2 linked regions of the Methanotorris formicicus Mc-S-70 genome follow. Each later gene encodes a partner of the first gene's protein in a complex. Links are inferred from orthologs where the notes say so. Each region holds a gene or a part of one and is shown in the gene's direction. Other genes may lie near its edges.

The links.
Region 2: the proteins of METFODRAFT_RS01495 (region 1) and METFODRAFT_RS04085 are in contact, whole or in part, in a cryo-EM structure (PDB 9H1L), measured with the Methanococcus maripaludis proteins. The link is inferred for Methanotorris formicicus Mc-S-70 from one-to-one orthologs. Residues at the interface, in WP_104837391.1 of Methanococcus maripaludis: Cys8, Asp10, Ala12, Gly13, Ile16, Tyr17, Arg19, Ile20, Thr23, Cys41, Gln43, Asp44, Pro46, Phe48, Asp134, Asn137, Arg138, Val139, Phe140, Pro141, Glu142, Gly143, Arg145, Glu161, Lys162; in WP_011170365.1 of Methanococcus maripaludis: Ser79, Ser81, Arg82, His83, His84, Ala112, Gly113, Lys114, Asn115, Ile116, Asn139, Phe140, Glu141, Ser142, Cys143, Gly162, Pro163, Arg178, Arg179, Ala180, Gln181.

Annotation. Positions count from the first base shown.
Region 1 is NZ_AGJL01000005.1:10,306-21,465, forward strand. The notes cover bases 521-3,252. They hold METFODRAFT_RS01495 (methanogenesis marker 17 protein), read left to right. Parts: upstream 521-1,470; coding sequence 1,471-2,034; downstream 2,035-3,252. Other genes in these bases: METFODRAFT_RS01490 (methanogenesis marker 15 protein), read left to right, coding at 521-1,231; METFODRAFT_RS01500 (IS701 family transposase), read right to left, coding at 2,182-3,180. In the rest of the region: more of METFODRAFT_RS01490, read left to right, coding at 1-520; METFODRAFT_RS01505 (toprim domain-containing protein), read right to left, coding at 3,295-3,699; METFODRAFT_RS01510 (hypothetical protein), read right to left, coding at 3,726-5,783; METFODRAFT_RS01515 (CBS domain-containing protein), read right to left, coding at 5,841-6,677; rgy (reverse gyrase), read right to left, coding at 6,973-11,160.
Region 2 is NZ_AGJL01000017.1:447-18,453, forward strand. Bases 3,208-6,197 are described here. They hold METFODRAFT_RS04085 (methanogenesis marker 7 protein), read left to right. Parts: upstream 3,208-4,241; coding sequence 4,242-5,153; downstream 5,154-6,197. Other genes in these bases: METFODRAFT_RS04075 (CBS domain-containing protein), read left to right, coding at 3,208-3,791; METFODRAFT_RS04080 (DUF2209 family protein), read left to right, coding at 3,816-4,220; METFODRAFT_RS04090 (hypothetical protein), read left to right, coding at 5,168-5,581; rimI (ribosomal protein S18-alanine N-acetyltransferase), read left to right, coding at 5,663-6,142; hisA (1-(5-phosphoribosyl)-5-[(5-phosphoribosylamino)methylideneamino]imidazole-4-carboxamide isomerase), read left to right, coding at 6,147-6,197. Outside these bases: METFODRAFT_RS04065 (2,3-bisphosphoglycerate-independent phosphoglycerate mutase), read left to right, coding at 131-1,351; METFODRAFT_RS04070 (class I SAM-dependent rRNA methyltransferase), read left to right, coding at 1,449-2,612; more of METFODRAFT_RS04075, read left to right, coding at 2,826-3,207; more of hisA, read left to right, coding at 6,198-6,869; METFODRAFT_RS04105 (carbohydrate kinase family protein), read left to right, coding at 6,977-7,915; nadA (quinolinate synthase), read left to right, coding at 8,031-8,957; METFODRAFT_RS04115 (7-cyano-7-deazaguanine synthase), read left to right, coding at 9,017-9,778; METFODRAFT_RS04120 (DNA polymerase domain-containing protein), read left to right, coding at 9,817-12,630; METFODRAFT_RS04125 (pyruvate kinase alpha/beta domain-containing protein), read right to left, coding at 12,655-13,242; METFODRAFT_RS04130 (chloride channel protein), read left to right, coding at 13,336-14,520; METFODRAFT_RS04135 (METTL5 family protein), read left to right, coding at 14,533-15,156; cfbE (coenzyme F430 synthase), read left to right, coding at 15,171-16,355; METFODRAFT_RS04145 (HD domain-containing protein), read right to left, coding at 16,356-17,744; METFODRAFT_RS04150 (CDC48 family AAA ATPase), read right to left, coding at 17,843-18,007.

The DNA of each region.
Region 1 (11,160 bases):
AAAAATTGCAGAGTTAACTTGTGGAGCAGAATACAGTGGAGTTCAGAAAGAAATTGAAAAGGCAGCAGAAGTTGTTGGTGGAGAAATTATCTTTCCTGAGGTTGATTTGGATTATATTGATAAGGTTGAGGAGTATTTGGGATTTGAGGTTGCATCGGCAAATTTAAAATTGATGTTTGCAAGGGCAATGTCTATAATTGAGGGTAATACAGATGCAGAAGCAGTGTTTATAGCAACATGCTTTAGATGTGCAGAAGGGGCTTTGGTTAGGAATGAGGTTAGGAGGTTGATTCAGCAACATACGGATTTGCCTGTGGTTATGTATTCATTCACTGAAAGAACAAAGGCATCTGAACTTTTAACAAGAATGGAAGCATTAGCAACAATTGTAGAGAGAAAATCATTGTTGGCAAGGAAAAAGCAGGAGGGAATAAGTTTAGGTATTGATAGTGGTTCAACAACAACAAAGGCAGTAATTATGCAAGATAATGAGGTTGTGGGAACAGGATGGGTCTATACAAAGGATGTTATAGAATCTGCAAAAGAGGCAGTTGAAAATGCATTGAAAGAGGCAGGATTAAAAATGGAAGATATTGAGACCATTGGAACTACTGGATATGGTAGGCATACCATTGGAGAATACTTTAAGGCTGATTTAATTCAAGAAGAGTTAACTGTAAACTCAAAAGGGGCTGCATTTTTAGCAGATAAGCAGGAAGGAGAAGCAACAGTTATTGACATTGGGGGAATGGATAACAAGGCAATATCATTAAACAATGCAATTCCAGACAGTTTCACAATGGGGGGTATCTGTGCTGGGGCAAGTGGTAGGTTCTTTGAAATTACTGCAAGAAGGTTAGGCGTTTCAATCCAAGAACTTGGGGACTTAGCAGCAGAAGGAGATTGGAGAAAAATAAACATGAACAGTTATTGTATTGTCTTTGGTATTCAGGATTTAGTCACTGCATTGGCAGAGGGGGCAAAGGCAGAGGATGTTGCTGCAGCAGCGGCACATTCAGTTGCAGAACAGATTTACGAGCAACAGTTGCAAGAGGTTGATGTTAGGGATCCTGTTATATTGGTTGGAGGAAGTAGTTTGTTGAAGGGGATGGTTTTGGCATTGGAGGAAATCTTAGGTAGGAAAATTATTGTTCCTAAGTATTCACAGCATATAGGTGCTGTTGGTGCTGCATTATTGGCATCAGGATTTAGATACATGAAGAAGGATTAATTTTATTTTATTTTTAAAAATTATATTTGGGGTATTGTAGAAATTATTGTAGATTGTAAAGATAAAGTAGGAAAAATAGATCTACACGAAACTTTTAAAAAAGTTTCATCAAAAGGATAGGATGTCTTCAGCATCCTCTCTTAAAAACTAAAACCCTAACGAAACTTTTAAAAAAGTTGAGCAAAAGGATGCATTGCCCACTTCGTTCGCAATGCCCCTTAGTTTTTGGAGGGATATATATGGCAGAAATTATTGTAGATTGTAAAGATAAAGCAGGAAAAGAGATTTATACAAAAATCATCCAAACATCACTTGAGGATTTAGTGCTTGGGAAATCTATTTTGGAGGTAAGGATGGTTATAAGGGAAGATGAGCCATATTTTATAATAGGTGTATTACCAAAGAAGACAACAAAATTAATTAGATTGAGGGACTTTGCAAATATTGAGGGAACAAAGAAGGTTGATGGGATAACAATATACAAAATAAAAATAGAGGATGAAACATATTTGCCTTATCTCCTTGAAAAGATAAATATCATTGAACAACCTTCAAGGTTTGAGGTTGTGACAGATTCTCCAATAGATTTGGATATGGTGGTTTATGACTCAAAAAAGGATTTTGTAGCAAAGGTTCTTGATTTTATGAATAGGGTTTTCCCAGAAGGTATGAGGATTAGGAAAACGTTTTATGGAAAGGCAATTGTATCTATTGCATCAGAAAAACCATTTGAAGAAGAGTGGCTAAATGAGGCTTTAAAATTAAAAGAAGAGTTAGAAAATACAAAAATAATTGGGTTTTAATACATGACTAAAAACTATTTATATATGATGTTTCATTAATGTAATACGGTGGATGATGATCGGAGTAGCTACTGATGTATGATGATAGATGGGCGAACTGACACCACTTTTTATTTTTATAGGACTTTCGCAAATACATTTAAATACTTAGATTAACAATAAACCAGTTTCTTTACATAAAGAGATTATGGCATTCCCAACGGCTATTCGATTTAGTTCTCTTCTAAACTCATACCAAGTAATCTTTTTATCGATTCTAATTTTCTCTAAAATAAAGAAAGCCCTCATAGCTAACGAAATATGTCCTAATACTGGAAATCTTTTTCTAACGAAGAAATTTCCAATATTGCAGCACTGTTTAACTCCTCTGTGGAACTCTTCGATTCTCCAAGAGGCGTTTTTGACCTCTTGAAATTCTCCGAAACTCATAAATAGGTTATTCGTTATATAATATACTGCCTTTCCGTTTTTGGAAAGGCAGAAGAGTTTGACATATCCTACTTTCCTTAGATAAACGATTAATCCACTTTCAGGAATTTCTCCAAGTTCTTTAATCGAAATCCACTCACCGTTTTTGGAGAGGTTTATCTTCCTGTTCCTTTTAATTCTGCAGAGGTAAAATAAACCTAACTTATCGATAAGTTTTAAGTTTTCTTTGCTCGAATACCAACTATCGAAGCAGATATATCGAATATTAAATCCCCTTTCAACTAAAGAGAGTATTATTTCCCTACATAAATCATTCTTCGTCTTTCCATCCCTTGGTCTATCATAAACTCTAAAATCGATTGGAATGATGTTCTTTCCATTCGTAGCAATACAATCAACAACATGCATGCCCATAACTACTCGTTTATGTAGATTACTCCAACAATAATAAGTAAATTCTGTTGATTTCGAATAAAACTTATCTATAACAAAATCATCTATAACGAAAATGTTATATTCGGGAGTTATAAAGTTTTTCATGAAGTTAAATAGATTCTCTTGTGGGTTAAGACCCTCATTCCAAAGAATTCGATTTATGGTATCGTGAGATACGTTTATTCCGAAAATGCGTAATGTTTTAGATAGTTCTATACACGAATTAAACTCTGACAATAGAAGAAAGAGCATATAAACAATTGCATTCGCTTTTTTGAGAATATTCTCACCATAAACAATTTTTATTCGAAAAATAGTAAAATGTTGTGGTAGAAATATCTTATCATAAATGCTATATCATTATATTCGAATATGCTTGCGAAAGTCCTATTTTAATTAAAACTTAATTCCCTCAATTCTCCTTGAGATGTAGATGTATAAACTTTCTACGTCCTTTAAATCCCCATGGCTGTATTTTATAATCTTTTTTCTTATTTCAGTATTTACCTTTATCCCCCTACTCCGTAGTTCATCTAATATGGCCTTTGCAAATTGACGTCCTTTTTTATCAAAATCTGTCAAAAGAATAACCTCTTTAATGTTGTTTGCTATCAACTCATCCGCAATTTCAAAAATAGGTGTTCTTGAGACTGTGATAAAAGTCCCATCAATACCAAGATTTTTTAAAGATTCTATATCCTTTTTTCCTTCAACTATTATGGGAATGTCTCTTTTAGCCTCCTCTTTCAATTCCTCAATAACCTCCATCAACTTCATCAAATATTCCATTCGGCTGTGCATTTTGTGACCTCGGAATTAAATTATGATTAATTTGCATTAAAAAATTTGTCTATGATTTCTTTGTATTCATCCTTAACAATGACAGTTAAGGTATTTTTTATCTTATGCTTGATTTCAGATGAGGAGTTATTATAAACATCAATTAGTATGAAAATAAAATCTTCAACCAAATCTTTATTTTCCTTTCCAATTAGTTTTATTATTTCAATGGCATATTTTACATTTTCTTTTTGGTAGAGTAAATCTTTGATTTTTGATAGATTTTGTGGATATTTAACACATATCTCCCTTATAACCTCAATAATCTCACCGCTATCCCTACCACCTAAATTGTTAATCAAAACTGGCAATGCCAATTCAGAAGGGTACTTCTTTAAAAACTTTAATGCCTCTCTCCTTAATCCATAGTCATTTACCATCAGGATTATCTTGGGCAAGGAAAGTGTCAATATGTGGTTTTTTAGTGGATTATCTTTTTCGATGAATTTATTGACTGCATATAAGAATGCAAAGTGGATGTATCTATTTGGATACTTATCTAAGCAATCAAGTATTTCAAAGAACTTTTCAAAGACATATAAATCGGCATATATTCTTATTTTGTAATACATGGCATTTTCAGTTTTTATATTTTCAACTGTTTTAAGGATTTTGTCCCTCAAATTTAACCCTATATTGTTATTTGCATTGATTATGTTTGAGAGGTACTTTACCACGTATTCATTCTTCTTAACAATATCTAAGAGTTCATCAAAATCTATGCTATTTGTATCACTTGAACCCATAACTTCGATGGTTTTGTAGAGATGTTTTCCCAATTTTTTATTAATCTTTAAATCATCATAATGTAGATTCTCCCTTATGGCAATAGACCCAATGGTTTTCTCGATTGCTTCCATTGCAGTTAGGCATTTTCTCATTTCATTCTCTATCATAAGCATGTAGTGATAACCGCCAAGATACCACTTCTCATCCAACTCCATAAACAGTACCTCTAATTTTCTATATTCCTCTAATAACCTATCAAAAATAGAGGAATCTCCAAAATCCTTTAACAAATTTATAACAGATGTCTTTTTACTCAGGTCTTTTGTTGATAAAGATTTGAGGAGTTTTTCTTTTATGTAGTTTTTATATTCACTATTGGAAAACTTCCTCAACTCCCTCACTGCCGCAGATTTTGCCTTGCCCTTGGCATTTAAGAACCTTATGAGATAATCCACTTTTGTCTTTGAATCATTTTTGAGGGATATTAACTTAACACCAATAAATTGGAGTTCCTCATCCCCCATATACAAAAAATGCTTAAAAAACTCTTTATTGAAGAAGTTGTTTGATAACTTTATGTTGTTAGACATTATGTAGTTTAAAACTCTTTTTTTATCTTTTGAAGTTATAAGTTCCTTTTTTAATTCCTCTTCGTTGAATTCTATTTTTACACCAAGTTTTTTGAATAATCTCATAGCGTTTTTTTGTACCTTCTTTTTATCCCCCAAAAGTTCAATATTTAAAGATTTCCTTAGTTTTTCCCTATCATCATCATTTAAATAATCCACCAAAGCATAGAGGCATTTCAATGCCAAATATCTCTCTTTCCAATCCTTACTCTTTAGTTTTTCCAACAATACATTTAGGATTTTTGATGTGTTATGTTTCTCTGCGAGATTTTTTATAGCCCTCCCTATATCTTTGGTGTTCGTATGGATTTTTATCATCTCATACCAAATATTGTCTTCCTCCATGTTTTTGAGTATATGGCATATAGTATCCTCATCAAGTTCTCTCTTAGAAATCTCCAACAAACTCTCAAATAAATCTTCCCTACCACCTATTTTTTTTATCATCTCAATGCAAATTTTTGATATGGATTTTTTCTCATCGATGTTGGAAATAACTTCATATAAAAAATATCTTTCAACTATATCCAAATTTAACTTCTTCAAAACTACAAATGCCCTCCTTTTATCATCCCAACAACTACTTTTATCAATAATTTCCTTTAAATTTGAGATGTAATTTTCATTATTTTCAATGAGTTTTTTTATCTTTGCATATTCAGAATTTCTAAGGTAGGTAATAAGCATGATACCACCAAAAACAAAAAATAACATAAACAAACTAAAAAATTAAAAAATAAAATTTTAATTGCTAAAATACCTTATAATATCTTTTTCAGTTATAATTCCAACCAATTCCCCATCTTCAACAACTGGCAATGCCCCAATATTTTTGGTCGTCATTATTTCAGCAACATCTTTTAGACTATTTTCCTCTCTCACTGTAATAACATCCTTAATCATAATATCTTGCATTCTGACGTTTGTTATCTCCCTAACATTACCTGTTTGCATGTGATTAAATGCCCAATCACTACCAAGTAGTTTTATGAAGTCAGTTGATGTTATAATACCCACCAATTTACCCTCACTAACTACTGACAGTCTTCTAAATCCATTTCTCAACATTGTTCTCGCAACATCCTTCAATCTTTCCCCCGCAGTGGCTGCAATGACCTTTTTTGTCATATAGTCTTCAACTTTCTCTTCTTCACTTATTTTATCCTTTAATGCCCTAATTACATCCCTCTCAGTAATAAGTGAGATAAGTTGGTTATTGTTATTTATTATTGGTACTCCACCAACATTCTTCTCCAAAAATGTTTCTATGGCATCATCAATATCGGCATTCTCCTTAATGGTTACAACATTCTCTTCCATAATTTCTCTCACAGGTTCGTTAATGGCAGCAATAAAGTTTCTGTTATGCTTTTCCCTTATTAAATTGTATTTACTACCTCCCCCCATGAAATCCACAATATCTATACTCGTAACAATCCCTTCAACCCTATTTGTCCCAGCATCGACAATTGGAATTCTTCTAAAGCCCTCCTCGTTCATAGTTACCAGAGTTTTTCTTATTGTCGTTGTTGGATATACAGTTATAATTTCTTTTTTATTGATTATTTTATTTATTTTCAAAATATCCCTCCAGTTGCAAAATAATATAACTTAACTACATAATATTATAAGGAATTTCAATAAATTTATAATTTTCCATTTAAGAATTGTTTAATATTATTATTTAAATATACGAATATTTATTTTGAATTTTGTAAATGGTCGTTTGCGTTATAAATGATTGTATTCTTATGAATTAAAAGCATAAATTATGCTTTATTTGAAATTTTAACTTCAATTTATTGCCATTTAGGAAATTTTATATCCATATAACAACAAATTCTGCAAACGACCATAAACTCAAAAAAATAAAGATTTATGCAATTAACTTTATCTCGTTCAACAACTCATCCAAAACTTTTATGTATTCAATCCCTCCCTTCTCTATTTTGTCCATGATTTCTTCCAACTCCTTTGTCCTCTCTTCACAAATTAGGTTGTAGTAGTTATTTTTTAGGTAATTATAGACCTCAATACCCAATTTTGTTGGAATTATTTTCCCCTTATCCTTGCTTTTTAAAACATACTTCCTATCAAATAGTTTTTTGACGATTTGGGCATAGGTTGAAGGTCTTCCAATACTCCTCTCTTTCATCAATTTAATAACCTCTCCTTCATCATACAAAGATACTTTTGGAACCTTTCTGATGGATTTTTCAATGATTTTTAAGGTATTCTTTTCTATTTTTGGTAATTTTCTAAGTTTTAAGTTGTAGATTTTTGTCCATCCATCGTATATTATACTTATATATCCCTCAACCTTTGCATCCAAATCCTTTATATTTATCTCTTCATACTCAACTTTGCATTCCTTCATTTGAGATGCAATAAATCTCCTAAATATCAAATCATAAATTTTTATGTGGTTTTTTGTTAGGTAGATGCTGTTATTTTTTATAAATTCAATCAATTCAGATGTATCCATTGGTTTTGTTGGTCTTATACACTCGTGTGCCCCTTCCATGTAGTATTCTCTATTTTTTAGGTAATCCTTCATATTGTTGAGTTCTAAATACTCCCTCGCTATTCTCATCCCATCCAAAGAAACCCTTGTTGATGATGTTCTGTGATATGTGCAGTTGTGTGAGATAACTCCATTGGATATAAAATTTTGGTTATTTTTAATGCTTAAATCATAGACATACCCATTATAAGGAATATCTTCCACTTTTTTAACTCTAACAAATGATATATCCCCATAGACAATCTTTTCTAAAAATTTCTTATATTCTGAATTATTTGCATATCTTAGCACTGTCTTTAATTTTTCTCTTGGGATATTATTTGTTTTCTCTTTATACCAATTTTCAATGTGTATTTTGGTATCTTTTAGGATTTTTTTTCTTCCTTTTTCAAATGTTAATTTCCCAAATATTTCTTTTACTGGCAATAAATCACATTCAAATCTTTCTCCATGTTCCTTCCTATATATTCTATAACAATTCACGAAAGTCTCTTTTCTAATCCCCAAATATCCTGCAATTTTCTCCTTAAAGGTCTCTAATGACTTATTGCTTATTATTAAGGAATAAATTTCTTTATTTTTGTGTATAGTATTTAAGATACCAATTGAGTTTAGGTAAATCCCTATCTTCTCTAAAACATCTTTTCTTTTTGATGTTAAAATCATTCTTAAGTTATGTTTTTTTGCCTTTTTATCATAAAGTAGGGAGAAGCATCCATCTGTATCGAAATATCCGGCAATTAATGCATTTATACAACTCTCTGGAAGAGAGAAAATAATTCCATTTAGTTTTCCATTCCTCATACCTAATTTTTTCAAAATTTCAGCAATAATTGGATTTGAAATAATTACTTGGCTACCAGAAATCCAATTATGTAAGAATGGGAATGTATCATCTAATATTCTTTTAACATCCTTTAATGGTGTTTGTGCAATCTTAATTTTGCTATCCTGAATACTTCCATCTCCTAACACCAAACCAGCAAAATACCAAAACTTTTCATCTAACTTAAATAATGGAATTTTCTTAGTTCCTGCAACACTTTTATATATGTATTTTGCCTCTTTCTCAACATCATCCAAATCAAAATCCCATTCAATTAAATATTTTAATGGAACTCTTCTGTTTCTCAAATATTTATATTTTGTGCTTGTTTTAATATCATTTCGGATAAATTCTGCTATTTTTTCAAATATGGTAGAGTTTTCATCAAACTCTATTAACACATCTGTAATACCCAAATATTTCAGAAGATTTAATAGGGAAATTGGCTTCCTTTCAACTTTATAGTTAAATGGCATTGCAATGTAATCATTTTCTTTAATATCTTTTGCAGGAATCCACCTTAGTTGAGAGTCTCTTAGAACTAATAAGCAATGGTCTGGAGTTGCTTTTAACTCATAATTATTTGATAAGGTAATTTTTCTTAGATTTCCAATGTATTTCAATTTCCAGAATTTAATGGCTGTATCTCTTTTTATTGATAAATTATCTAAATTTAATGATAAAATATCTTTCTCTTTAGCATTGATAATATCCTCAATTGTCTCAATTCTTCCATCCCCTAACACAACATAGGTATCTGGGGTCAAACATAGCCCTAATTCAAACAACTCTTGAGCAATTTTCATGACTTCATCACTACTAAGTCCAAACCTCTTTGTTGCCTCCTCTAAAAGTGTGTCTGTTGTAAATGGTGGATTTGGATAAATGCCCTTCTCATAAACATTTACCTCAACATCAACATAATCTTTATCCTTAAATCTCTTGGCAATTTCTTCATCAACAATTGTTCCAAATGAGATATCATTTTCCAATTTTAGGTAGAGATATGGAACTTTTATTTGATACTCATTGTATCTATCAATAATCCACCCCAAAACTGGCGTTTGAACCCTTCCAGCAGATAAGTAGGTGTTATTAAATGCATCCCATAACTTTTTACTCAACTCAAACCCAATCCACCTATCCTCAATCCTCCTAACAACTTGCGCCCTTACTTTATTCTCATCCAATAATAACTCTTCGCTTTTGCCTTCTTTAACCATTTTTATTGCGTTCGTTATTGCTCTCTTTGTTATCTCATTAAACCCAATTCTAAAGATATTTTTGTTGAATGGTTTTAGGTTTAGATATATATCATACCCAATCTTCTCCCCCTCAACATCAATATCCGTTGCTATAAATACAGCATCAACTTCACTTGCCAAATCCCTCAATATCTCAATGTTCTCCTTTGCATCGTGAATAACTATATCTCCATTGGTTCTCTCCTTAATTCTTTTAATTAACTCCTCAATATTCTTTTCATCAACAAATTGCTCCCCATTTATCCTCTTAATTGTTCCATAAATTGGAATGTATGAATTATTGCCTACTAATACCCCATGATAACCCTCTTTTGTTACCAAATCAAATATATGCCCACCGCTTGCAGTTATAATCAAATTCCAATCCCCAATACAGACCTCATAAACCTTCTTATTGTTTATTCTCCTAACAGATGGCTTTCCAAAGAAATTTGCAATCGTCCTTGCTTTGTTAGGGCTTTCCACAACCATCAACGCTGATTTTAATAAATCTGGCACTTTATTTTTCTCTTTGGTCTCTTTCAACTTTCTCCTATCTTCATCAATCTTCTCTATCAATTTTTCAACATCAATCTCATCAATCCTCTTAAATTCACTCTCATACATGAATAGCATATACTTCTTTAAACCCTCAAACACCTCTGCATCATCAACTAAAACAATTGAAGCCCCCTTAATTAACCCATTTTCAGTCATCCTTGATGTTCTTCCAGATGTTTGAATGTAGGTCTTTACATCGGGGATTAGTAGATAGTATTTATCTTCTTCTTTCCTCAATGAGAAGTTTTTTATTTTTAGTGTGTTTTTTACTAATTCCATTAATTCTTCTTTATTCAATCCTTCAATGCTTATATTTTCATCTTCCTTTTTAAGTGTCTCTTCCAAATCAGTCTTAAACTTTGGAACCCCGTAGAAGATGCAGTATCTTATCCTCTCTGGAATATCCAACCCTCTAACCAAAACACCATAATATGATGCCACTCCAATTAAAACATCAATCTCTCCATTTTTAAACTCCTCAAACCCTTTCTTATCTTTTGAATGGATTAATTTTGCCTTTACACCATTTTTAATTAAAAATTCCTCAATCTCCTCTGCCTTTTTTAACCCATAATCAATAGGAACAAACACAATGCCCCCATCGCCAAATATCTTTATGTATTCCAAAATTTTCTCCAAACTGAGGTTTTCATCATAAATATCTTCAACATCCCTCAACTTACTCATTCCATACCCAATTTCAAAATCCAAAAGTTCCCTATACAACTTTACCTTATCTCCGTAGGATTTTCCAGTGGCAGATGCAACAATCATACATCCGTGGTCTATTTTGCTAATCATTTCCTTTAATTTTTCCCTTTCTTTTAACGCATCTTCTATCTTCTTTTTTCTTATTAAATAAAGGATGTTGTATGCCTTCTTAATAATCTCATCACTAAACCCTAAAAG
Region 2 (18,007 bases), on another replicon or contig:
CAATTTATCTCTTTAATTTCATAGAATGGGATATAATACAAACGACCATAAAGGCACTAATCAGATAAATACAATTAAAATATATATACCTAACCCATTAACATAATGCAAAAAATAACAAGGTGGTAGAATGAAGGCAGTTATTTTTATCATTGATGGTTTAGGGGATAGGCCAAATAAAGAAGGCAACACCCCATTAAAAGAGGCAAATACACCAACAATGGATAAAATTGCAAAAGAAGGAATTTGTGGAATTATGAATGCTGTAGATATTGGGGTTAGGCCAGGGAGTGACACCTCACACCTCGCAATTTTAGGATACAACCCTTATGAAGTATATACTGGAAGAGGACCTTTTGAGGCATGTGGTGTTGGTATTGATGTTAAAGAAGGAGATATTGCATTTAGATGTAACTTTGCCACTGTTGATGAGAATTTTGTTGTTTTAGACAGGAGGGCAGGAAGAATCAAAGAAACTGAAGAATTAGCAAGAGAGTTGGATGGTTTGGAAATTGATGGGGTTAAAGTTATATTTAAGCAATCTGGTGGTTATAGGGCAGCACTGGTTTTAAGAGGAGATGGGTTGAGTGATAAGATAACTGATGCAGACCCTAAAAAGGAAGGTAGAAAAGTTAAAATGATTGAACCATTGGATGATTCAGAAGAGGCTAAGAGAACAGCAGAAATATTAAATAAATTATTAAAAATTGCCTATGAAAAACTAAACAACCACCCAATAAATGAAGAGAGGAGAAAGAAAGGTTTACCAGTTGCAAATATGATTTTACCAAGAGGTGCTGGAAAGGTTCCTTATGTGCAGAAGTTTGAGGAAAGATATGGATTAAAAGGGGCTTGCATTGCTGGAACAGGATTGATAAAAGGTATTGCTAAAATGGCTGGATTAGATCTTATTGAAGTAGAAGGAGCGACTGGAACACCAGAAACAAACTTTATGGGTAAGGCAAAGGCGTTAGTTGAAGCATTAAAAGAGTATGACTTTATTTTAATCAATGTTAAAGGTGCAGATGAGGCAGGACATGATGGGGATTATGAGACAAAGAAAATTGTCATTGAGAAGATTGATGAGATGCTGAAATACTTTATTGAAAATGTTGATAAAGATGAGGTTTATCTCGTATTAACTGGAGATCATTCAACACCAATAGAAGAAAAAGACCACTCAGCAGACCCAATACCAATAGTTATTTGGGGTAGAAGTGTTAGAACAGATGACGTTGAGAAGTTTGATGAATTTAGCACATATAAAGGAGGATTAGGATGGATTAAAGGTAAGTACATAATGCCCATATTGATGGACTTGATGGGATTGGCTAATAAATATGGTGCATAGACTATAAGACTCTGAGCAGTTATCTATTAATTATTTTTACAACAAAATTTAAAGTTCACATTCTATTTTTTCAATAAATTTTTTATGTGGTGATATCATGGATTATCCAAAAATATACGTCAATTTTGCGGCATACAGTGCAATAGAAAAAGGAAATTTAATCGTTAAAAAGAATGGAATTTTAAATATAAAAGATTTTGAAAAACTTGATATTGGAGAAATTGTTGACGTTTATTCAAAAAAAGGTAAATTTTTAGGTAGGGGTTTTAAAAATCCGCATGAAATAAGGATAGTAACTCTAAAAAAGGAGAAAATTGATGAAAATTATGTAAGAAATAAAATCATTGAGGCAAACAATTATAGGAAGTTTTTAGGATTTGAGGGTGCTTATAGGATGGTATATACTCAATCTGACTGGTTAAATGGGCTTGTTATTGATAAATACAATGACATATGTACTATCCAAATTTTTAACCATGGTTTTGAGTTGATGAAAGATACCATAGTGGAGACACTCTTGGATTTGGGGATTGATAGTATATATGAAAAAAGTATTGGACGGAATAGAAGAAGGGCAGGTTTAAAAGAGCAGGAAGGAATATTATGTGGAGAAAAAACAGAAACAATAATAAAAGAAGGAAATGCAAAATTTAAAGTCACATTTGAGGGGCAAAAGACAGGTTTTTTCTTAGACCAAAGAGATAATAGGTTAGAACTTGAGAGATATATAAAAGAGGGAGATAGGGTTTTAGATGTCTGCTGTTATACTGGAGGATTTGCTGTCCATGCTGCAATAAAAGGATCTGAGGTTGTTGGAATAGATTTATCAAAAAAAGCCATAGAATTGGCAAAGGAGAACATGCAGTTGAATGACATTGATGAGAGCAAATATGAGTTTAAAGTAGGGAACGCATTCAAAATTATGGAGGAGATGATTGAAGATAGGGAGGAATTTGATGTTGTTATTCTCGATCCACCTGCATTTGCTCAGTCAAAAAAAGATGTGAAAAATGCAGTTAGAGGTTACCATTTGCTAAATAGATATGGTGCAAAACTTGCAAAGAGGTTACTCGTTACATGCTCATGCTCACAACCAATTGAACCCTCAGAATTTAAAGCAGTAGCGATAGATGCGGCATTAAAGGCAAATAAATGGATTAGACAGATAGGATCTTACAGAACTCAATCTGCAGATCATCCAATAACATCAAAGGGAACTGAATACTTAAAATGTTTATTTTTTAAGGTAGATGAGTTCTAATTAACTAACCGTGATTACCTTTACTCCCATAAAACAACAATCCATAATACTACAGAATTAAAAAACTTAAATATAACAAACTAAAAAATAAAAATAGAATACAAAAAATATTATCCTTTAATGGGGATTAAGATATTAAATATAATATTAAATTAATTATAAAACTTTAAGTTATTTAACTCCTTTGGTCATAAATTCTTTGTGGTGATATTTATGTTTTTTAAAAAACTATCAACAATTGAGAGGATATACAACATTGGGTTGGAGTTGGAACATTTGGATGAGATATTCGAAAAAATAACCAAATTTTTAATAGAGTTTGAGGAAGACATAATAAAAACCTACGCCTCAAGTGTCTTAAATGAGATAACAGTAGAGAACATAATGACAAAAGACGTTTTAACAGTTCCAGAAGATATGAACTTGGAAAAATTTGAAAAACATATTAGAGAACATAAGCATTTGGGTTATCCTGTTGTTGATGAGAATGATAATATCCTTGGTATTGTAACCTTCAATGATTTAAAAAAGATTGGAAAGGAGTTATTTAAAAAATTTAAAGTTAAAGATGTGATGACCCCTGAGAGTAAGTTGGTAACCGTCTCTCCAAAAACAAGTGCAGCAGACGTCCAAAAAATTATGTGGAAAAATGATATTGGAAGGATTTTAGTTGTTGATGATAAAAACAATTTACTTGGAATTGTAACAAAAAGTGATTTATTGAGGGCATCAGTAATTTTACTCAACGAAATGCCAAAAATAACAGAATGCAAACACATAACAAACTTTTATTTTTACGATAGGGATGCATCAAAGATAAATAAACTTGCCGATGATATGGTTGTATTGCTTGGTGCGAGGGGGTATATTGTCTCAGAAAAAGAGGGGTATATTGAGATATTGACAAGAGATTGGGAACCACTTGCAAAAATAATGAAGAGTAAAAATAAGATAGAGCATATAACTATAACAACAAAAACTTTAAACCTAATAGATGAGAAGATAGCCAAAGAGGTCATAAACCTCATTGAAAAATATGCATTTGAGGAAATTATAATAACTGATCACATCACACTAATTAATGAGAGATCTTCTATTATTAGGGTAATAACTGATATAACATCATTCAGAGATAGCAAAAAAACCTTTGGAACTGTAACTATTAGAATAGATTTCTAAAACTTAAAAATATGAGGTGGTAAGATAAAGGTTCTTGGAATAGATGTGTCTGGGAGGCATGATGTGTATGGGAAATTTCTAAGGCTCTATGCAGGAATTTTGGCTGAGATATCAGCAGATAGGGTAATACATGTTGAAAAGATAGAGGTGTATTACTCAGAAAGTTCAACACAAACGCCAAAGGATATAATAAAAGAGGTTAAAGAATTAATGGGTAAAATAAAAGGAAACTACGACTACATAGTTTGTGAGAAGGGGGAATTTTTTAAAATCCCAAAAGAACACGTTTCAAGTTTGTTGGGAAAGGAAGTTATTCATCCAAAAACTTTGGGGGAATTGGAGTTGGTGAATATTGCCCATCATGTTTCTTACTCATGTAGAAAATTATTGTTAAGGGAGTTAGAATTAAACAATTTGGAATCAAAATGAAAAGGTTATTTTGGTGGAAAAATGTATGAAATTGTTAGATATGAAGGAGGAGTATATAAGAATAATATTTTAAAGGAATGGATTGAAGATATAGGTGGCTTTGTTATTCAGGAGCATGTCATGCAGTTGGATGTTTATATGACCGTTGCTTTGCCTCAAAGTGAGATTGAGGCATTTAAAGAAGAGGCTAAGAAATATAAGGGAAAGGTTGTTGAGACGCCATTGGCAGGGATTGAGATAGCAGTTGTTGCCCCAAGTTTGTCAAGGCACCACCTTCCACACACCGCATGTGATATATCAGAATACGTTAGGAGATTTGGGGCAAAGCCAAATATGATAGGTCTTGCACACGGAGCAGGAAAAAATATAAGTAGAATTAGCGAGAGAGAGAAGAAACTCATAGAAGAGCATGATGTTGCAATATACGTAATGGGTAATTTTGAAAATTGCATAAAAGACAAAACCCATTTATTTGATGTAGATATTCCGGTAGTTGTAACTGGAGGACCGGAAGAGTTGGATATCCCTTACCCGTATGTTGGAAACTTGGGAAGGAGGGCACATAGGTTGAGACACGGGGAAGAGACCAGGGCATTGAGAAAGATGGTAGATGTTGTTACAGATTTGATAAATGAAAGAAGGAGAGAACTCTCCTACGACCCCCCAATTGTGCCACCAGTTGTTGTTAAGGATGAGATTGAAAAGAGGGTTGAGGAGGTATTTAACATACTTTCTCCAATGCCTATTGTTACGCAACTTGATGGTTTGAGGATTAAGATGGATTATGATAAATACAAGGATAAAATTGCAAATGTTAAAGTAGGGAATTACGTTTTAAAAGATATTGCATATATAACAAGGTCTATGATGAAGAACTACATTCTTGTAAAGATAAAACCAAAATCAGAAGTTGAATTTGAATTAAACAAATAATTGGAGGGAAATTTATGGAAGATATGGATAATCAAATAATAGAAATGCCAATACCTCCCGGATTACCACAATCCATTATTGCCAGATTGTTAGAGATGTGCAATGTTAAGTTTGATATTAGGACGGATGAAATTCACGATGTGAAGTATCCTGTTTTATGTGGGACTTTGGAGGATTTAAAAATAGCAAAGGAATATTTGGAGTTGACCACAGAAACAAAATTGGCGTTGAGGGAAATAGCAAGATTGGCAAGAAAATTCAAAACAAAAGTTAAACTATACACTAACGATGATGAATACAAATACATCTTAGAGATTATTGCAAACGACATAGCAAACAAAGATAAGATTGAAGTTGTTGAAAAAGAACCAGAAGGGGAATATGAAACCGTAAAGGTTCTTGATAAGGAAATTAAGGTTTATATTTAATATTATGTTTTTTTATATATGTTTTTTAATATTATTCAGATGAAACTCTTTTTATAACGCAATAAGGTTAGGATGGAAAATATGATTGGGATTAGGAGATTCAGATTGGAGGATTTGGACAGGGTTGAGGAGATAGAAAAGCAATCATTTAAAAAAATATATCCACGTTTTTTATTGATTCACCTATACACAAACTTTCCAGATGGATTTATTGTTGCTGAAATTGATGGTCATATTGTTGGTTATATTATAGGCACGATTGAATGGGGAAATGGTCATATAATTTCAATTGCAGTGGATAGAAAATTTAGAAACAGGGGAATAGGATCAATATTGATTGAATATTTAGAAAAGTACTTTTTTGAGAGATGCAATGTTAAATACATTGTTTTGGAGGTTAGAGTTAGCAATAAAAAAGCGAGGATGTTTTATTATAAGAGAGGTTATGTTGATAAGAGATTTCTCCCAAAGTACTACGATGATGGAGAGGATGCTATTTTGATGGTAAAGAAAAGAAAGGACTTAAAAACAAACTATCCAATAACCATAAGTATGTGGTGAAAAGATGAATATAATTCCTGCAGTTGATATAAAAGACCAAAAATGTGTTCAACTTATACAGGGGGATCCAAGCAAAAAACATATCGAATTAGACAATCCTGTAGAAGTTGCAAAGAGATGGGAAGAGGAAGGAGCAAAGATGTTACATTTGGTAGATTTAGATGGAGCGTTTGAAGGAAAAAGAAAAAACAGAGAAATTTTAAAGAAAATTATAGAAGAGGTAAATATCCCAGTGGAAATTGGTGGAGGGATTAGAACTATTGAGGATGCAATGGAATTAATAAACATTGGTGCTGAAAGAATAATCATTGGAACTATTGCAATTCAAAATCCAAATTTTGTTGAAGAACTTTCAAAAAGATTGGATAGTAAGAAAATCATGGTTGCGTTGGATGCAAAAGATGGATATGTTGTTATAAAGGGATGGAAGGAAAAAACAAAATACACTCCAGTAGAGATTGGGAAAATTTTGCAGGAGAAAGGTGCTGGGAGTATTTTGTTTACAAATGTAAATGTTGAAGGGCTTTTGAAGGGAATTGATGTAAATCCAATTAAGGAGTTGGTAGATTCATTGGATATCCCAGTTGTTGCTTCTGGTGGGGTTACATCTATTGATGATTTAATAAAGTTGAAAGATTGTGGGGTTGAAGGAGTTGTAATCGGTTCTGCATTGTATAAGGGGTTGATAGATTTAAAAGAGGCTATAAAGGTTGTTGAAGGTAGGTAATCATTTTATTTTTTAAATATTTAAATCTGTTATATCATTTTCGAAAATCCTAAATAAGATATATTATAAAAAGATAGGTCTTAACAAATTATCATTATGGTGGTTGCATGGATGAGGATAGTTTTAACTCTAAGAAAAATAAGATCGTATCTGTTGGGCATATAGCATTGGATTATATATTCAACGTTGAGAAATTCCCAGAACCAAATACATCCATTCAAATTCCATCTGCAAGGAAATACTATGGTGGAGCGGCATGTAATGTTGCCGTTGGTGTGGCAAAACTTGGATTATCCTCTGGCATTGTATCGTGTGTTGGCTATGACTTCAAAAATTCTGGATACGAGAGATACTTAAAAAACTTCGGTGTTGATATTTCCCAAATCTACCACTCGGAGGAAGAAGAAACTCCAAAGGCATGGATATTTACAGATAAGGACAACAACCAAATAACATTCTTCCTTTGGGGAGCAGCAAAACATTACAAAGAACTAAATCCACCATTATTCGGATCAGAAATTGTCCATTTAGCCACTGGAGACCCAAAGTTTAATGTAAAATGCGCAGAAAAAGCGAAAAAAAATAATATATTGGTATCTTTTGACCCTGGGCAGGATTTGCCATTATATGACAAAGAAACCATGGAAAAAGTTATAGAAAACACTAATTTTTTATTTATGAATAAACATGAGTTTGAGAGAATTTTAAAGTTATTAAACACTAATTTGGAGAGTTTGATGAATAAGGTTGACGTTTTGGTTGTAACCCATGGTAAAGATGGGAGTATAATATATACAAAAGATGAAGAAATAAAAATTCCAAGTATTAAAGCAAAGAAAGTTGTTGACCCAACAGGTGCTGGAGACAGTTATAGAGCAGGATTTTTAACAGGTTATGTAAGAGGGTATAACTTAAAAGAGTGTGGATTAATTGGTTCCTGCGTGGCATCATTTGTTATTGAAAAAAAAGGCTGTCAAACAAACCTGCCATCATGGGATGATGTTGTTGAACGATTAAAAAGAGAGGGCTATGTATTGGAATTCTAACTATGTGAAATAATATTAAATTTAAATCTGAAACCTTTGTTTTATTATTTAAAAATAACTTTAATTTTAAATAGTTTTTATTTTAAAAATTTAACTTCAATATGGAGGAATAACCATGAGTGATATCGTTCAAAGAATAAATCAATTAAAAAAAGAGAAAAATGCGATAATATTGGCCCACAACTACCAACCAGAAGAAATTCAGAGGATTGCGGATTTCGTGGGAGATTCTTTGGAACTCTGTATAAAAGCGAAGGAAACAAGGGCAGATATAATAGTATTTTGCGGAGTAGATTTCATGGCGGAAACAGCGAAAATCCTAAACAGCGATAAAAAAGTTCTCATTCCAGAAATTAAAGACATTGAGTGTCCAATGGCTCATCAGTTGCCAGCAGATGTGGTGAAAAAAGCAAAAGAAAAGCATCCTGATGCGATGGTTGTTGTTTACGTTAATACACTCGCTGAAACTAAGGCTCTCGCTGATGCAACGTGCACTTCAGCAAATGCGGATAAGGTGGTTAACTTCCTCGATTGTGAGAAGGTTTTATTCGGTCCAGATAGAAACCTCGCTTACTTCGTTTCAAAAAGAACGGATAAGAAGATTATCCCAATCCCTGAGGATGGACATTGTTATGTACATAAGAAGTTCACTCTTGAAGATGTTAAGAGAGTTAGGAAGGAATATCCTAATGCAGAACTCCTCGTGCATCCTGAGTGTAATCCAGAGGTTCAGGATTCTGCAGACTATATTTTAAGTACAAGTGGAATGATAAGACATGTTCTAAACTCTGATAAGAAAAAGTTTATTATCGGTACTGAGGTTGAGTTGATTACAAGGATAAAACTCGAACTTGAGAAAACTGGGGAAGAGAAGGTACTAATTCCATTAAGAGAAGATGCTATCTGCGACCCTATGAAGAGGATAACGTTAGAGAAGGTTGAAAGATGTTTAAAAGAGGAGAAGTATGAGATAACCCTCGACGAAGAGATTATTAAAAAAGCAAGAGTTGCAATAGAGAGGATGCTGAGTGCAAAATTATAAAAATTATTAATTATGCATTATTTGGAATTTTATTCATATTTTCCCCAATCCGTGAGAGTATGGAGGAAATTATAAAAGAAATAAGATTAAATACATCAAAGAAAGCGTTAAAATTGATAAAAGAAAAAAATTTGATAGATTTGGATGTATATGACAATTTGATGAATTTGTTGAATAGAAGGATTAAGGGCGAGAAGTTTTACAGATTTGATGTGAGGCATAAACCTACATGCGTTGTAGCATTTAGTGGTGGAGTTGATAGTTCTGCCTCTGCAATAATCTCAAAAAGTATTTTTGATGTTGTTGGGGTTACCGTGTACTCAAAATACATCATGCATGAAGAGGTTAAAAACCATATAAAAAACCTCTCAAAAAAATTAGATATAAAGCATGAATTTATAGATATTAATATGGATGAGATTGCTAAAGATGTTGAAGATGGAAGATACCACCCGTGTGGGAGATGTCATAAGGCAGTTGAAGAGGCGGTTATAAATTATGCGAAAAATAAAGGCATTAAATTTGTAATCTTTGGAGATCTACTGTCTGTTGGGTATTTGTCAATTATCCCAATGGATGATGGGTTAATAAGGATAAATATGCCTGCCTTCCTATCCCTAACAAAGAATGAAAACAGGAAAATTTTAAGACAGAATAACATAGAAATAAAACTCCCATACGGTTGCCCATTGGTAAAAAAAGCACATAAACATAGGCACATGAAGAAATTCACAATCCAAAGAATTTTGAGGGAGGTTAGAGCACAGGTTGTAGACAAAGATGAAGGGTTAAAAAACATTTTGGATATACTTAATCTATGACTTATCATTCACCGCAAAATTTCTTTTTGGTGTTTAAAATGGATGCATTAGTTGATTTAATATATAAAACTGAAAATAATAGGGCAATTATTTATCTTTATTTGATTCAGAAGATATTGAAGGACGAGAATTTTAAACCTTATTTTTATGTTGAGTTAAATAACAACAATATTGAAAAAATTGAGGAATTTTTAAAAAAGAACAATCTTTCCCATTACGTTGAGAGTATAGAAGTAGTCAAAAAACAAATAATCAACAAAGAAAAAGAAGTTTTAAAAATAATTACAAAACATCCAAAATACGTTCCTAAGTTGAGGATTTTGAAGGAATTTGATGAGGTTTTGGATATTTACGAGCATGACATACCATTTGCAAAGAGATATTTGATAGATAACAAAATCATCCCCATGACATATTGGGATTTTGAAAAAAATAAAATAAAAAGCAGAGGTATTCCAAAATTAAAGGCTATAGCATTTGATATGGAAGTTTATAATAGAAATTCCGAACCAAATTCACAAAAAGACCCAATACTAATGGCAAGTTTTTGTGCAGAGGATTTTAAGAAAGTTATTACTTACAAACCATTTAACCATGAGCGTGTTGAGGTTGTTGAGGATGAAAAGGAACTCATTAAGAGAATCATTGAAGTTCTAAAGGGTTATGATATCATTTACACCTATAATGGGGATAACTTTGATTTTCCTTATTTAAAGAAAAGAGCAGAGATTTATGGAATAAAATTAAATTTAGGAAGGGATGGGGAAGAAATAAAAATCTCAAGAGGGGGTATGCATTTAAGAAGTTACATCCCTGGGAGGGTGCATATTGATTTATATCCAATAGCAAGGAGATTACTCCATCTAACAAAGTATAAGTTGGAAGATGTTACATTGGAACTTTTTGGGATTAAGAAGTTGGAAGTTGGGCATCAGAACATAAGTAAACTTTGGGAAGAAAATGATGAAAAACTTATTGAATATTCATTTCAAGATGCACTTTATACATTTAAAATTGGGGAGTATTTTTTGCCGTTGGAGGTGATGTTTTCAAGGATTGTTAATCAGACACTCTTTGAGATATCAAGGATGAGTAGTAGTCAGATGGTGGAATATCTCCTATTAAAAAATGCATTTAAAAACAACATCATTGCCCCAAATAAACCTTCAAATGAAGAATATCAGAGAAGATTAAAAGAGAGTTACGAGGGGGGTTATGTTAAAGAACCCATAAAGGGGATGCATGAAGGCATCATCTCTTACGATTTTAAAGCATTATATCCCTCAATTATAATAAGCCACAACATAAGCCCAGATACCATTGATTGTGAGTGTTGTAAGGATGAATCAGAAAAGATTTTGGAACATTGGTTCTGTAAAAAGAAAGAAGGGCTAATACCAAAAACATTGAGGAATTTGGTTGAGAGGAGAATGAATATTAAGAAAAAAATGAAAGAAAAAGCAAAAAAAGGAGAGGTTGATAATGAATATAAACTCTTTGATTATGAACAGAAGTCATTGAAGATTTTGGCAAATAGTCATTATGGTTATTTAGCATTTCCAAGGGCGAGGTGGTATTCAAAAGAGTGTGCAGAGGTTGTTACATACTTGGGGAGAAAATACATACAAGAAACAATAAAAGAGGCGGAGAAATTTGGATTTAAGGTTATATATGCTGATAGCGTTACGGAAGATACTGAAATAATAGTCAAAATAAATGAAGAAATAAAATTCCTAAAAATTAAGGACTTGTTTAAAAATGCCGATTATACAATTGGAGAAAAGGAATATTATGCCCTAAATAATGTTTATGCTTTAACTTTAAATGATGATGGTAAGTTGGTTTGGAAAAGAGTGCCTTATGTAATGAGGCATAAAACAAATAAAAACATCTATCGTGTTTGGATTACAAATAAATGGTATGTTGATGTTACAGAAGACCATTCTTTAATTGGTTATTTAAATAAAAAATTCGTTGAAATCAAACCATGCAAAATAGGGAATGCCTACTTAATAATTTTGGATAAATCAACACTCAACACATACAATTTTGTAAAAGTTAAAAAAGTTGAAAAAATTAATTATAATGGATATGTTTATGACATTGAGGTTGAAGATACACACAGATTTTTTGCAAATGGAATTTTAGTCCATAATACTGATGGTTTTTATGCAGTTTGGAAGGAAAAGATTGATAAAGATGAACTTATCAAAAAGGTTCATGAATTTTTAGATATGATAAATTCAAAACTTCCAGAAAATATGGAGTTGGAGTTTGAAGGCTTTTATAAGAGAGGCATCTTTATAACAAAGAAAAGATATGCCATAATAGATGAAAACAACAAAATAATCATCAAAGGTTTGGAATTTGTAAGGAGGGATTGGGCAAACATTGCAAAAAAAACACAAAAAGCAGTTTTAAAGACGCTTTTAATTGAGGGGAATGTGGATAAAGCAACAAAAATCATTCAAAATGTGATAGATGATTTAAAGAAGGGGAAAGTAAATAAAGAGGATTTAATAATATACACCCAACTAACAAAAGACCCAAAAGAATATAAAACAACCGCCCCGCATGTTGAGGTTGCAAAGAAAATAATAAAAAAAGGTGGAAGGTTAAGGATAGGGGATGTTATTGGTTATATTATAACGAGTGGTGAAAAATCAATAAGTGATAGGGCAAAACTTCCAGAGGAAGCAAAGGATTACGATGTTGAATACTACATAGAAAACCAAATCCTTCCACCAGTTTTAAGGATTATGGAGGCATTGGGGGTTTCAAAGGAAGAACTTAAAAATTTTGGTAAGCAAGTTACACTGGATGATTTCTTCACAATAAATAAAAATAAATAGTTAAAAGTAAAACAAATAATTAACTTACAACTCACCCATTTTTTTCTTGTTTCTTGGCATGCATATAATTTCTTTTGCTTCAATATTAAAGAACGTGTTCATATTTGCTGGTTTTATAACCATTGCTGTATCTGCCCCCCTACTCCTCCCACCAATGGCGATAATGTCCTCCTTTACAGAAACCAATCCTGCATCTGCTGCCATAACTGCTATCTCATAACAAACCTTAACTCCATGTCCAAATGTTCTCAATGTTTCTGCTATAACTTCAACAGGTCCGTAACCCCCTAATTTTCTTGAGATTCCTCTTTCAACACCACTTAGTGCATGAGTTCCCATGAATACTTTAGCCCCCATGTTTTCCAATTCTTCTCTTGTTTCATTACTCATCGCTCTTGTGTCATCCCCATAAAATCCTTGGTGGTAGGTAACTACAACAACATTTAAGTTTAAATTTTCCTTTTTAAGAAATTCTAAGAGTTTCTTTGCAGTCTCTCCTGTTGAAGATGCAACAACAATACTCTTTATATCTCCCATCTTTGCCCTCTCAACTGCAAGTTTTAATGTTTGTTCTGTGTTCTGGGAACCTGCATAGTCAAAATAAACTACCATCTTCTCACCCAATTTTTTAAATACGGTTTGTTAATATTATAATACAAACATAATATTACTTTCAATGTTATTAAAATTTACGAAAGGGAAAAAATGATAGTTGACGTATTTAATTTAAAAAGGATTATAAAGTGGCTTTATGTATCTTCACTTATCGGTGTCGTTGGTAGTTTGAGTGCTATATTTATTTCCATAATTATTCATTTTGCCTATTTAGGGGGACATTTTAATCCAATATATATACCATTTGCGTTGGCATTTTCTGGATTGTTGGTTGATTTTTGTCATAATTTAAAAGATTCTGGTGTTGATAGGGTTTTGAAAGCATTAAAAAACAACATCCCACTAAATCCCATTGTTGGTTTTTTAAAGATTATTGCCGCTGGGATTGTTATTGGTTTTGGAGGTAGTGCTGGAAAAGAGGGACCTTGTGTTCAATCAAGTGCATCATTTGCGGATGTGTTGTATGAGGTCTTAAAATTAAAGTATAGAAAGGCAGTAATCATTAGCGGTATCGCTGGTGGGTTGAGTGGTGCTTTTTGTGCTCCCCTCGGTTCTGCGATATTTGCATCAGAAATAGTTAATGGTCATGATTTTAACTATAGGGGTTTGTTTCCGTCAATCTTTGCAAGTGTCATTGGCTACTTTACATATTACCTAATCACTGGGAAAAAGCACCTCTTCAATATTGATTTATCATATAATTTAACACCACCTGACTTTATACTGTTCTTTTTGTGTGCAGTGTTCTGCTCTATTGCTGCATTTTTATATATCTCTATGTATGGAAAGATAAGGGATTATTTTGATAGCCTTAAATATCCTCAGTGTTTCAAATCATTTGTTGGAGGAATCGTTGTTATGTTAATTGGTTATTTTATCCCCCAAGTTTTAGGTTTGGGTATTGATGTGATATCAAATTTATTCTTTGTGAAGTATGGGGTGGTTTTGTTAACATTGATACTCTTGGGAAAAATATTTGCAACAACATTCACAGTTGGGGTTGGAACTCCTGGAGGGTTAGTTATTCCATCAATGTTTGTTGGGGCAGTTTCAGGGGCGTTATTCGGAACTTTGGTTGGAGTGGAGAATATAGCACCATTCATAATCCTTGGAATTGCAGCATCCATGGCATCCATTGCAAATGTCCCACTTGCCTCTGCAATTCTCTGTACTGAGATTTTTGGCTTTGATTTTGCAGTTCCTGCAGCAATTGGGGCATTACTTGGATATCAATTGACGAGATGGAATGTCATCTACAGATATATCAGTCTTTAATAGAGTGATAATATGAAAAAGAAACATTTGGAGATAATATTGGATCAATTAAAACCCCATCCAAAACCTAAGGCAAGTTTGGAGCAATATACAATAGAGGGAAGATTGGCAAGTGAGATTTTATTTTTTGCCAAGGATGATATTGAGGGTAGTGCTGTTGTTGATTTGGGCTGTGGAACTGGGATATTGGCAATTGGAGCCAAACTTTTAAATGCAAAAAAAGTTATAGGCATTGATATTGATGAAGAGAGTATTGGGGTTGCCAAAGAAAATGCAAAAAAAGTTAATGTAAATGTTGATTTTTATTGTATGGATGTTGCTGATGTTGATGCCAATTTTATAAAGGAAATTTGTGGGGATTTGAAGATCGTTGTTATACAAAATCCCCCATTTGGTTCTCAAAAAAGGCACGCAGATAGAATATTCTTAGATAAGGCATTGGAGATTGGAGATGTTGTATATAGCATCCACAACGCAGGAACGAAGGATTTCGTTGTTAAATATGTTAATGAGAAAGGAGGAATAATAACCCATATCTTCCAAGGGAGTTTTAAGATCCCACATATTTATGAATTTCATAAGAAAGAGGTTATATACATTCCAGTGAACATTTTTAGAATAATATCTAACAAATAACAATTGGGATTTACATGCTTATCGTAGATGTGAATCATGGAGCATTGGATTTGGCAAGAGAGTATATAGAATTGGGATATAGCGTTGATGTTTGGGATATATATGGAAAGTTGGAAAAGGATAAAGATTTTTTGAATAACTATGAGGACATAATTTCGAAGGTAAAAATCATAAAAAAAGATGAAAACATCAACTTTAATAAATATGACAAAGTTATCGCCCCAATTCACTGTCCAATAGATGTTGATTTTATCTCATTCCACGATGCAGTTTCAGAAATTGTGAAGGAGAAATATGGCATACAAAAAAAATTTATTGAAGTTACTGGGGTTAAGGGAAAGACAACAACGACAGAGATGATAAACTTTATTTTAAAGGATGATTATGAGGTTTTTTTACACAACAGTAATAGAGGTTCAATAACCCCAACTTCAATATTGAATGTCCTCAGGAGAGGCAATCTTGATTTTGATTATTATGTATTTGAGGTTTCACTTGGGATAACGGCATGTGGATACGGAGTTATTACAAATATCCTTGAAAATTACCCAATAAGTAAGGGCAAGAGAAACGCCTTAGTGGCAAAGATCTCAACCCTAAAAAATGCAGATAAGAAATATATAAACATGAAGATTTTGGAAGAGTATGAATTAAAATTAAATTTGGAAAATTTGTTTGTTTTAGATACAAATGGGGAAATAATATCTAAATATCCACTAAAATACAAATTTAATGACCATATTGTTGAATTCAACAAAGATGTCTTTGGCATGCATCTTGTGGAAAATTCAATTTTTGCCATAAAGGTTTGCGAAAATTTCTTAGATACTGAGGAGATAATTGAAAAAATAAAGAATTTTAAGATAAACAGTAGAATGAGTGTAGAAAAAATAAAAAATAGATATATTGTTAAAAACATAAACCCGGGACTTGATGTTAAGGCAATTGATTATGCAATAAAGGATTTTTTAGAGGTTTTTGGAGGAGTTGTAGTTATTGGTGGTGATTTTGGTATAACTTGTGAGGAGATAGATGTTAAAAAATTAGCCAAAGTTTTGGAAAAGTACGATGCAAACTTTATATTTGTGGGCGATGTTGGGAAAGAACTGAAAAAAATTTTAAAAAATCCATTTTACGATGAAATTGATTTGAATAATTTGAATGGGAATGTATTGGCTATAATTAGGACTTCTTTATAACTATATTTTTACAAAATTGTAATCATACCTATAAATCCCACCAATCTTCTCAATCTTCTCCTTTATCAATCCGCAAAATACCAACTTATGCAGTTCAGAGAAAAACTCGCTCTCTGTCATCCCATGATCTTTTGCTATTGATAAAAATGCCCCCCTACCTTTAATTATCCCATGCTCTTCAATAATATCCAGCAAAATACTTTCAATAGGGATATCTTTTATAAATTCTTTTAGGATATCCCTTTTATATGATTCCAACTTCTTCCTTATCTCCCCAACCTTATCTGGTGGAGCATAAACCCCAACATCCCACAATCTAATTTCAGATGGCTTTAAACTCTTTGCAAGTGGGGAAACTTCATCCAACCTATATTTTTTATCATCTATGATGATTGTGACACTATGTTCTTCCATTTTTGGGTAGTCGGGAATATCCAAAAATACACTTGTCCCTAAATACTCTGATAACTCTTTTTCAAGATTTCTCACATTTTCTTCATCCATTGAAATTAAAACCCACCTTTCCTTTGGAGTTAGGTCGGTATATTTGTATGTTATTATCTTTTTAAACAACTTCCTCCCATCAATCATTTTTATTAATCTATTTTCTTCCCCTTCGCTATTTCTCAACGTATAAATTAAATCTATGTCATCCATATATGCCAAATCATTTATGCTAAACAACTTATCCTCCAAAGCATACATCACAGATCTTTTTAACATAGTATCTGCGATCCTTGATGTTGGATGCATATAAACGGTTGGATACATCTGATGCCTTGCAATTAAGAGAGATTCAACAGCATGAATCCCCTTCTCTAAGATTCCAATTCTCAATTTACCCATCTCTTCATAAGTTACAATACTTCTCATAATCCTTGGCAAGTCAATAAGTCCATAGGCAACTCCCGTGTGATAACTATCTCTCAACAGATAATCCATCCTATCAGCGTCAACATCCCCACTTATTATTTTTCCCTCAAGTCCCTTCTTATTTAAAACATCGATAATTTCTTTGTTTGAATAATTTTCAAATTCCATCTTTTTAATCTTCGTCCTTGCCATCTGCTCATGGTTGTATCCACATATCTCCAATGTATGGGAGAACGGAGGATGTCCTATATCATGAAGTAATGCAGATATTCTTGTTAATTCCACATCAGCATTTAACCTTTCCGCAATTTCACCAGCAATATACATCGTACCAAGAGAGTGTTCGAACCTCGTATGGTTTGCACTTGGATATACTAAGCATGTTAATCCTGTTTGTTTTATATTCCTTAATCTTTGGAAGTCTATAGTATCCACTAACTTAATTTCTTCATAACTCAATGGAATATCCTTATGAATTGGGTCTCTGATAACCTTTTTACTGTTACTAACAATCATACATGTAGATGTATAACAATAGATATTTAAATATTCCTGAAACTTATAAATTCAAATATATAAATTATTGGGAAATAAAAAAATAAAAAATTTGGGGTTTAGATTACTTCCCTGCCATCATCTTTTTTCTTTTCTTTGTATGTGGTTGTTGTTGTTCTTCCATATTCTTTTGCCAATTTTTCATAGATTTCTACATCTTCCTTATTTATTGATGGCCTAATTTTCTTCAATGCCTCTTCAAAGTGCCTCATCTCGACTTTATC